3 regions of the Polaromonas sp. CG_23.6 genome follow, and region 2 is predicted to be linked to each of the others. Evidence: riboswitches for the same ligand, from Rfam matches in the RefSeq annotation. Region 2 holds a riboswitch; each other region holds the start of a gene.
The links. A riboswitch is a leader RNA that binds a small molecule or an ion and turns the genes downstream of it on or off. The one in region 2 is predicted to bind thiamine pyrophosphate.
Positions count from the first base shown of each region.

Region 1: another riboswitch for thiamine pyrophosphate. It lies ahead of H4V98_RS10550 (cytosine permease); the one in region 2 lies ahead of H4V98_RS13985 (long-chain fatty acid--CoA ligase).
Region 3: another riboswitch for thiamine pyrophosphate. It lies ahead of thiC (phosphomethylpyrimidine synthase ThiC); the one in region 2 lies ahead of H4V98_RS13985 (long-chain fatty acid--CoA ligase).

Region 1 covers NZ_JARXUY010000001.1:2,239,591-2,242,862, forward strand. Annotated here, with positions in the region: gene thiD (bifunctional hydroxymethylpyrimidine kinase/phosphomethylpyrimidine kinase) at 1-507, shown strand, start outside; gene H4V98_RS10550 (cytosine permease) at 491-1,795, opposite strand; TPP riboswitch at 1,853-1,965, opposite strand; gene H4V98_RS10555 (NAD(P)/FAD-dependent oxidoreductase) at 2,099-3,199, opposite strand.
Region 2 covers NZ_JARXUY010000001.1:2,962,884-2,966,155, reverse strand. Annotated here, with positions in the region: gene H4V98_RS13990 (ANTAR domain-containing protein) at 175-807, opposite strand; TPP riboswitch at 952-1,067, shown strand; gene H4V98_RS13985 (long-chain fatty acid--CoA ligase) at 1,133-2,251, shown strand; gene H4V98_RS13980 (acyl-CoA reductase) at 2,248-3,272, shown strand, end outside.
Region 3 covers NZ_JARXUY010000001.1:294,920-298,191, reverse strand. Annotated here, with positions in the region: gene thiC (phosphomethylpyrimidine synthase ThiC) at 1-1,338, opposite strand, end outside; TPP riboswitch at 1,431-1,545, opposite strand; gene H4V98_RS01510 (hypothetical protein) at 1,606-2,256, opposite strand; gene H4V98_RS01505 (Spy/CpxP family protein refolding chaperone) at 2,499-3,077, shown strand.

The sequences.
Region 1 (3,272 bases), 720 kb from region 2:
GTGATGATCGCCACGAGCGGCGCCGTGCTGATTGACAATCCGGCCATTGACCTGTTGGTGCGCGAATTATTTCCGCGTGCGATGCTGGTCACGCCCAACCTGGACGAGGCGTCCCTGCTGGTGGGGCGTCCTTTGCATCACGAGGGCGATATGGAAGCTGCCGCACACGAGTTGATGGCGATGGGCGCACAGGCTGTCTTGCTCAAGGGCGGCCATTTGGCTGGTAATCAGGTGTGTGATCTGTTTTTAGTGAAAAACAGTGCGGCGCACTGGATGCGTGCGCCGCGCATCCACACCGCCAATACCCACGGCACCGGCTGCACCCTGTCTTCCGCCGTTGCTGCCCACTTGGCGCTGGGCGCAGGCTTGCTGGACGCCGTAGAGGCGGCACGATGCTACGTGCGCGCCGCGCTTGAAGCCAGCGCGACAGTGCGTACTGGCGCCGGTAGCGGGCCGCTGAACCACAGCCATGCACCGCTGATCATGCGCCTTAAGCCGCTACGCTGACCTCTGGCCTGTTCAACAAACTGCGTGTCAACCACGCCAGCACAAAAGTCAGTACCAGTGTGGGCAAGGCCGATCCCCATTGAGGAGAAAATTGTGCAAACAGGTGGTAGCAGGCCACTCCCAGCAACCAGATGACCACGGCGCTGGTGTCGACTTTGCGTTGTGTCATCAGCTGCACCACGTTTGGCTGGCCTGCCAGTCGCGCCAAGATCACACCGTAGAGTGGAACAAATACCGAACTGAGCATCAATAAAAACGGCTCCAGGCTGTGGATCGGCAGCACCAGCGCGAGCGCCGTACAAACTATCGCAAGGGACATGCCCCAGCGTCGAACGCTCCAGCGTGGCTGCAGGCTGTGGCCAGCAACCGAGCCCGAATAAACGTCCCCATAGGCATTGTCCACCTCGTCGATCAAAATCAACCCGAGTGCAATCAATCCACCCTGCGCGAGCAGCAAGGCCGCCACCAGATCAGTGCTGGGCGTTGTCAACGCCACCAGCAAGCCCAGTGAATAACACCACATATTGGCCACGGCATAACCCAGCCAAGTGCCACGCAGCGCACTGTTGCCATTGCGGCCATGGCGCGCAAAGTCAGCAACCAGTGGCAACCAGGACACCGGCATGGCGATCACCAGGTCCAGTGCGGACAGGCTGCTCATGCTGCCATTGCCGGTCCGATTCCATATTTCGGACAAGCCCTGCGCACTGGCCTTGGACAGGAATTGCCAGCTCAACCACACCAGCGACGCAAAAATCAGCGGCAAGCCGTAACGGCCAATGAACTTGCGTACCAGCTTGACCATTGATCCCGACAGCAGCGCCAGCAGCACAGCACCCCAAAGGATTGTTGCCAGCACCGGCCACAAGCTCGCGCTGAAACCGCCTGATTGCCGTGCAATGGCCACGGTACCGTCACGCATTACGACCAACTCAAACGTGGTCCAGCCGATGAGCTGCACAATGTTGAGCAATACTGGCAGGCGCGCAAAGCTGCTGCCATAAGTGGCATGCATCAGGCCGGCGCTGGACAAGCCACTGTCGCAGCCGATCTTGGCCGTCCAGGCCAGCAGGCCTGCGCCCAGCACCGAACCAAAAACGATCACCATCAGCGCGGCCTGGGTTCCCAGTGCGGGCACGAGGTAGGCGCCGATCTGCATGACCAGCAGGCCCACACCCAGGCTCAGCCAGAGTGCCGCATGGTCGCGCCAGCCGAACAGTCGTTCGCCCGCAGGCAAAGGCGTCAGCGCAGTGTTGCCGCCCGGTGATGGAAAAGAAGTGAAGGCCATCGGCAATACCGTTCATCAATGGCAGAGCGGCTTGCCAGACGCACCGGCAGAACGGCGGATGCCTGAAGCATGCTTCCCTGCGCGAGGATTACCTCAGTCAGGTTCAAAGGGACTTTCTCAGTCTCCGTGCTCACCCTTGGCAAGACCCGGTAACACCCCCAGCGAAAGTGCTTTTTCAAACACAGCGAGAATTGTAGAAGAATTTTCCGTCCAAATGCTTGTGCAGCATGGTCGAGGACATGCCGGTCAGCCATGAAAAAAGCCCGCACAAGACGGGCTTTAACATAAATGGTGCAACGCCTGTCAGTCGAAAACCGGCGACTCCACACCCAGCACCTTGTGCAATTTAGGGCTGGTGGTGGTGTACTGCAAATGAATTTTCTTGTCCGGAAAAATGATGGGCGCGGCGCCGAATGCAGCCAGTGCGCACTCATGGAACCCGCTCAGGATCAGCTTTTTCTTGCCAGGGTAGGTGTTGATGTCACCCACTGCAAAAATTCCTGGAATGTTGGTTGAAAATTTCTCGGTGTCCACCTTGAGTTGCTTGCGCTCGATGTCCAGGCCCCACAGGGCAATTGGGCCCAGCTTGGGGCTCAGGCCAAAAAACACCAGCAAGACATCCAGCGGCACCACACGCGTGATGCCATCGGATCCTGTTACCTTGGCCGCAGTCAGCTTGCCGTCTTTTTCGTCGTACCCGGTGACCTGGCCAACGATGAATTGCATCTCGTAGGCATCGCACAGCTCCTTCATCTTGGCAACGTTCGCTGGCGCTGCCTTGAAGCCGTCGCGGCGGTGAATCAGGATAACGCTCTCGGCCTTGTTCGGGCCTTCCGCAACAAAGTTCAATGCCCAGTCGAGCGCGGAATCTCCGCCGCCGATGATCACCAGGTTTTTTCCTGCAAAGTCGGCCGGGTTCTTGACACGGTAGAACAACTGGCTGTTGTCGAATTTTTCCAGGCCCTCAACCCGCAGCAGCTTGGGCTGAAAAGCGCCCACGCCAGCGGCGATGAAGATGGTCTTGGTCAGAAATTTCGTGCCTTTGGAAGTTTCAACGAAAAAACGGCCGTCTTCCTGCTTTTCCACCGCACTGACTTCCTGGCCCAGGTGAAAGGTCGGTCCGAAGGGCTCGATCTGTTTCATCAGGTTGTCGGTCAGTTCCTTGCCGGTGCAGACCGGAATGGCCGGAATGTCGTAGATCGGCTTGTCAGGGTACAACTCGATCGGCTGGCCGCCGGGGTAGGCAAGGGAGTCGATGACATGGGCCTTGATTTCCAGCAGGCCGAGTTCAAACACCTGGAACAACCCAACGGGGCCTGCACCCACGATGACGGCATCGGTTTCGATGGGGCCGTCGTGCTGGGCTGCGGTGTTGATCACTTCTTGGTTCAGTTGTGGTTCCATAATTTCTTGGCTTGAATTGTGTGAAAGCTCTGGAGCGAGCCCGGCGTCGGCAGTACCCATGTCAGTGAAAACG
Region 2 (3,272 bases):
CTGAACAGAAGGCTTGATCAACGCTTAAAATTTAAGATAAATAGGGCTGTGGCGCTTGTCCTGCTTGCGCAAGCAGCTATTAAATAAATAGCATTTTGATTTTTTGCGATTCAAGGCCCCGTTTTCCTGGAGACGCACTGCGGTTGTGCACTGCACCATTTCGGCCTGGGCTGACTAGCCCAGCAGGTCAGCCACATCCAGCATGCGCTGCGCCACGTCGCCCAGCCGCAGGCCCTTGTCCATGGCCGCCTTGCGCAGCTTTTCGTACGCGGCCTGTTCAGACAGGCCCTGGCGCTGCATCAGCAGGCCCTTGGCCCGGTCAATGATCTTGCGGTCTTTCAGTTCGGTGCGCACATCGGCCAGTTCGCGGCGCAGCCCTTGTTCGTGCTCAAAGCGCGCCATGGCCACGTCCAGGATCGGGCGGATGCGCGACGTCGCCAGGCCGGCAACAATATAGGCGCAAACCCCAGCGGCTACCGCGTCCTTCACGTGGCGGGTGTCGTCGTCATTGGTGAACAGCACGATGGGCCGGCGCTCGTCGCGCGTGGCCATGACGACGTGTTCGAGCGAGTCGCGGGCATCGCTTTCGGCGTCGACGATGATCATGTCGGGCTGCAACTGCGCCAGCCGTTCGCGCAAAAAGGTGTCGGCTGGCAGCGTGGCAACCAGATTGAATCCGCCTTCGAGCAGGCCGATGCGCAATTGGCGCGAGCGCTCGGCCAGCGCCACGGCAGCCTCGTCACCGGTATCGGCAACCATCAGGTCCGGTGCAATGACCACCAGGCGCAGGGAATGGGGCAATGTCATGGTGTCTACAAGCAAAATTTATGCCGATGGTGGGTTTTGCCGGGAAGGCATCCGGTTTTCGTGCACGGTCGGGGCATTGCGGCACGCTGCCCTGCGCAGGCCACCGCAGGTGCCACCACAGCGCAGGTCCTTGCGCTTAGAATCATTTCCGCTTCGGGGTGCAGTCCGGTCAGTGATGGCAGGGCGGCTGAGATGGTTTCACCAAACCCGCGAACTTGATTTCGGGTCATGCCGACGTAAGAAGAGCTGTCAGGACAGGGTTCACTCCCGCCATCACGACTTTCGGAGCACCCTGCCACCGCAGACTCTTGAAGGAATGACGACCATGGATGCCCTTGACAACGCAACACCCGCCCGCCCGCAAGCGCTTGCCGACCCGATCGTTGACGGCGTGCTGGCTTTCATAGCGCAGGATGGCGTCACTGACGACGCCTTCAACGCCCAGGCTTTGGCGTTGTTTGCCTACCAGTTTGCCCACAACACACCGTTCCAGCGCTTTTGCCGGCAACGCGGCAAGACGCCGCGAACGGTCAAGACCTGGCAAGACATTCCGGCCGTTCCCATCAGTGCCTTCAAGGCCCTGTGCCTGACCTGCCAGCCACCCTCCAGCACTGACCGTGTGTTCATGACCAGCGGCACCACGCAGGGCGACGTCAAGGGCAAGCACCACCATCCGACCCTGGCGGTGTACGACGCCTCAATGCGCGCCAACTTCGCCCGGCGCTTCATGCGCGGCCAGAGCAGCATGGCCATGGGCATCTTATTTCCCACCGAAGAGGTGATGCCGAACTCATCGCTGGCGCACTACCTGGCGCTGGCGCTGCAGACCTTTGGCGCGGACGACAGTCGCTACTTCATCGACGCCGCCGGGCTGGACACGGCGGGCGTGTGCGCGGCGCTGGCGCAGGCCGAGGCCATGGCGCAGCCCTATGCGCTGCTGGGCGCGTCCTACAGCCTGGTGCACCTGATGGATGCACTGGCGCAGCAGGGACGAAAATTTGCCCTGCCGGCAGGCAGCCGGGTGCTGGACACCGGCGGCTTCAAGGGCCAGTCGCGTGAGATTCCCATGGCGCAGTTCTATGCGCAGCTGACGGCGCTGCTGGGCGTGCCGCCCGAGGACTGCATCAACATGTACGGCATGACCGAGCTGAGCACGCAGTTCTACGACAACGGCAGTGCGCAGCTGCCGGCGGTCAAGTCGGGCCCGCACTGGATCCGCTCGCGCCTGGTGAACCCGTTGAGCGGCGCGGAAGTGGCGCATGGCGAGCAGGGCGTGCTGGCGCACTGCGACCTGGCCAATTTCAACTCGGTGACGACCATCCTCACGGAAGACGTCGGCGTGGCGGTCACGGACGGATTTTTGCTAGTTGGCCGCGCCGAAGGCACACAGGCCAAGGGCTGCTCGCTGGCGGTGGAAGAATTTTTGCAGGCCGCCCGCGCATGACGGTGTGGCATGCCGTGGCCGGCTACCTGCCGGGCTTCAAGGCTGATGAACTGGCGTGGCAGACGCTGCATTTCGGCAGCGGCAGCGAACGGCTCGAAGTGGCCGTGCCGGTATTGAGCCAGGTGCAATGGGCGGCCCTGGCCGAGCGCGTCAAGCAGGGCAGCCGGGCCTACCTGAAGACGCGCACGGTGTCGCAAATCATTGCGCTGGTCGACAGCGCCATTGCGCGGCTGCTGGACCGCAGCGACCCGTATCGCCAGCAGGCCGACCGGCTGCTCCCGCTGGTCACCGGCTACGACCCCGAGACGGTGCGGCTGGGGCTGACCAGTTACCTGAAAACTTTTCGCCAGCCGCAACTGCAACGCTTCGTGGCCGAGGATTTTGCCAACCCCAAGCTGCTCGATGAATTCCAGCCGCGCCCCAAGGGCGGCTTTGCCAAGGCCGTGGGGCCGGAACTGCTGGTGCACGTCTGGGCCGGCAATGTACCGGGTTTGCCGCTGTGGAGTCTGATTTCAAGCCTGCTGGTCAAGTCGGGCAGCATTGGCAAATTGCCCAGCGCCGAGCCGCTGTTTGCCGGCTGGTTCGCCCACCTGCTGGTGGAACTGGACCCGGCGCTGGCCGACTGCCTGGCAGTAGGGTGGTGGAAGGGCGGTGACGCGCCGCTGGAGCAGGCGTTGTTTGCGCAGGCCGACGTGGTGCTCGCCTATGGCGGCAATGGCGCGCTGCAGGCATTGCGCGCGCAGGTGCCCGTCACCACGCGCTTTCTGGGGTATGGCCACAAGCTCAGTTTTGGCATGGTGGCCCGTGCTGCGCTGGATGCGCGCAAGGCCCCGGCCACGGCGCAGCAGGCAGCTTGCGACGTGGTGCGCTACGACCAGCAAGGCTGCTATTCACCACAGTTGTTCTACGTCGAGCGCGGCGGCAAGGTGGCGCCGCAGGCCTTCGCGCACTACCTGGCGCAAGCCATTGCCAGCCTGGAGCCGCGGTTTCCGCGACGCACGCTGGCGCTGGACGAGGCCAG
Region 3 (3,272 bases), 2.7 Mb from region 2:
TTGCTTCTCGACGTTTTCCTTGACCAGTTGCAGCGGCACATGGCCGGGGCCTTCGATCATCACCTGCACATCGTGTTTCCAGGCGATCTGCGTCAGTTCGCCCAGCGTGTGCAGTTCGGCAAACTGCGCTTCGTCGTTGGCGTCGGCAATCGAGCCGGGGCGAAGGCCGTCGCCGAGCGAGAAGCACACGTCATAGGTCTTCATGATTTCGCAGATGTCTTCGAAATGCTCGTACAGAAAGCTTTCCTTGTGGTGCGACAAACACCATTTGGCCATGATGGAGCCGCCGCGCGAAACAATGCCGGTCAGGCGGTTTGCCGTCAGCGGCACATAAGCCAGGCGCACACCGGCGTGAATGGTGAAGTAATCGACGCCCTGCTCGGCTTGCTCAATCAGCGTGTCGCGGAAGATTTCCCAGGTCAGGTCCTCGGCCTTGCCGTTGACCTTTTCCAGCGCTTGGTAAATGGGCACCGTGCCAATCGGCACCGGGGAGTTGCGCAAAATCCATTCGCGGGTTTCGTGGATGTTCTCGCCGGTGGACAAGTCCATCACGGTGTCCGCACCCCAGCGGATCGACCACGCCAGCTTGTCCACTTCTTCCTCGATGCTCGACGTGACGGCCGAATTGCCAATGTTGGCATTCACCTTGATCAGGAAGTTGCGGCCAATGATCATCGGCTCGGTTTCGGGGTGGTTGATGTTGTTCGGAATCACGGCCCGGCCGCGTGCCACTTCGTCGCGAACGAATTCGGCGGTGATGTCTTTTGGAATCGACGCGCCGAACGAGTGGCCGGTCTTGGGCACGCGCTCGGTGGCCAGGCGTTCGGCCAGCTGGGCACGCACCAGGTTTTCACGGATGGCGATGTATTCCATCTCGGGGGTGATGATGCCTTTGCGGGCGTAGTGCATTTGCGACACATTGGCCCCCGCCTTGGCGCGACGCGGCACGGGCGCGTCGTTCATGCGCAGGGCTTTCAGGGCCGGGTCGTTCAGGCGCTCGCGGCCGTAGGCGCTGGTGATGCCGGGCAAGGCGTCGGTGTCGCCGCGCTCGTTGATCCATGCGGCGCGCAGGGCCGTCAAACCGCGCGTGATGTCGATGGCGGCCGACGGGTCGGTGTACACGCCGGACGAGTCAAACAAGCGCAATGGCGGATTGGCTTCGCGGCGGGTTTCGCTGCCTTCGGCGATCAGCGTGTCCGTCAGCGTGACTTCCCGAAACGGCACGCGAATGTCGGGCCGCGAGCCTTCGATGTAAATCTTTCGGGAGCCGGGAAAAGGGGTGCGCGTGATGCGGCTGGTCAGGTCCGCTGCGTTGACGGAAAGGGGGGTCTTGGCCATGGTTGTCTCCAGAAGGTGGTGGATGCCTGCCTGGGGAGCCGGAGATGTTGCCGCGAAGCCACCGCGCAAAGCGGTGAAAAAACGGACTACCGGAGCCAAAGTGCCTTGTTTCCTACGCGGGGATGATCCCGATCAGGTTCAGCGGGTCTCGCAAAGTTGCGATCTCAGCCTCGGATGTAAACATCCTTGGCACCCCGACAAGCTGCGGCGATTGTAAGCACGCCAGACGGCGGTTGGCAATACCCGACGTAGCAGCCGTTGCGCGGATCAGCCGAACCGGCTGGGCTGGCCCACCAGTTTTTTCGCCAGTTCGTCGAGCAATCCAGTGGTGACCTGCGCGGCCGGATAGGTGGTGTTCAGCACACCAAAGCCCCCCACGTTGGTCACGCGAAAGGCGATGCAGCCGGTGGCATGCTCAGGCGTCAGGGTAATGAAGGCGCGCGACTTGGTCTGGTAGTCGAACACATAGGCCAGCAGCTTGCCGCTGTCGGGGTTGCGCAAATCCTTGCGTTCATGCTGGATCTGGCCAACGGACAGGCGCTGTGTCACGCGTTCAAGGTCGGGTGGAAAGTTGACAGTGACGGTGTGGGTCGCTACCGGCCCGATGACCGGCAACAGGTCCCAACCGACGCCGATGTAGTCGCACACCTCGGCATTGCTCAGCATCTTGCGACGCGCGTCACAGCGAAAATTTCGCTGCGCCAAGGCGGGAAACGGCACCTTGCCGTCCAGGCTATAGGCCCCTGCGGCAGGCGGCTGAATCACGATAAGCTGAGCACACATGTCCTGCAGATAGGCCAACGCCACCCGGCAGGCCTGTTCGCAGGCTTGGGTGCCTGCCGTGAGGTCACGCTGCGCACCGAGTTCCAGGCCTTGCAGCGCGTTGGCACGCCTTTTCAGCTCTGATAGAAAACTCATGGACGGGCCAGTGTGTGTTGTGTTTTAAGACCAAAGCATAGCGCAGGCGGGCGCCCGGATAAACGCACAAGCCTTCTGGTTTGGAGTACGGAGGTGCGAGCTTTTGGTCGCAAAACGATTTTCATTTAACTTTACAAACCATAACCGGCGCGCAATGGCGGCGATACACGGGCACACCACACTTGCTTTCAAGCTGTCGCCAATTCCTGGTGGCAGTGCTTTTTTGTCCAAAGGAAACTTCCATGAAATTCGCACCCACATTACTGAACGGCCTGATCCTTGCCGGCCTGTTGACCACGACGGGGGCGGCCATGGCGCAAGGCACTGACGCGGCACCGGCAGGGCTGAAACCCGCCACATCGGCACCTGCAGCCCAGAACGCCGGGTCGCACCACGGTGAGCAGAGGATGGGCCGCCGCGATCCCGCCAAAATGCAGGCCCGGATGGCCAGGCACCAGGCTGAATTAAAAGCCAAACTCAAGATCACGCCGGCGCAGGAAAGCGCCTGGACCGCCTTCACCACGACGATGCAGCCGCCCGCCCGCATGATGAACAGCGAACGGCCCATGGCCACACAGCGCGCCGAACTTGACGCCTTGAGCACGCCCGAGCGCATCGACAAAATGAAGGCGCTGCGCACCCAGCGCATGACCGAAATGAATGCGGAGATGGACAAGCGCGGAGAAGCTGTCAAAACTTTTTACGCCACATTGAGCCCGGAACAGAAAAATACTTTTGACGCCGAGCACAGGAAAATGGGTGGGCATCACGGCGGCGGGCGCGGTCACCGCGACGGTGACGGCATGCGCCACAAAGACTGAACTTTCGACTGTCGAAGCCCAAGTGAGAACAACACCGGTTGCGCTAGTGCCGCCGGTGTTGTTTTTTTCCTTACCAGACAAACATCATGCTATTTTTTCAATAGCTGAAGATGCCTTTATAGCAAGCCCGTGATGCCTGTTTTATCGTTTTATAAAACGTCAGAACATTTATCCGAACAAGTGGTGGCTTTTGAA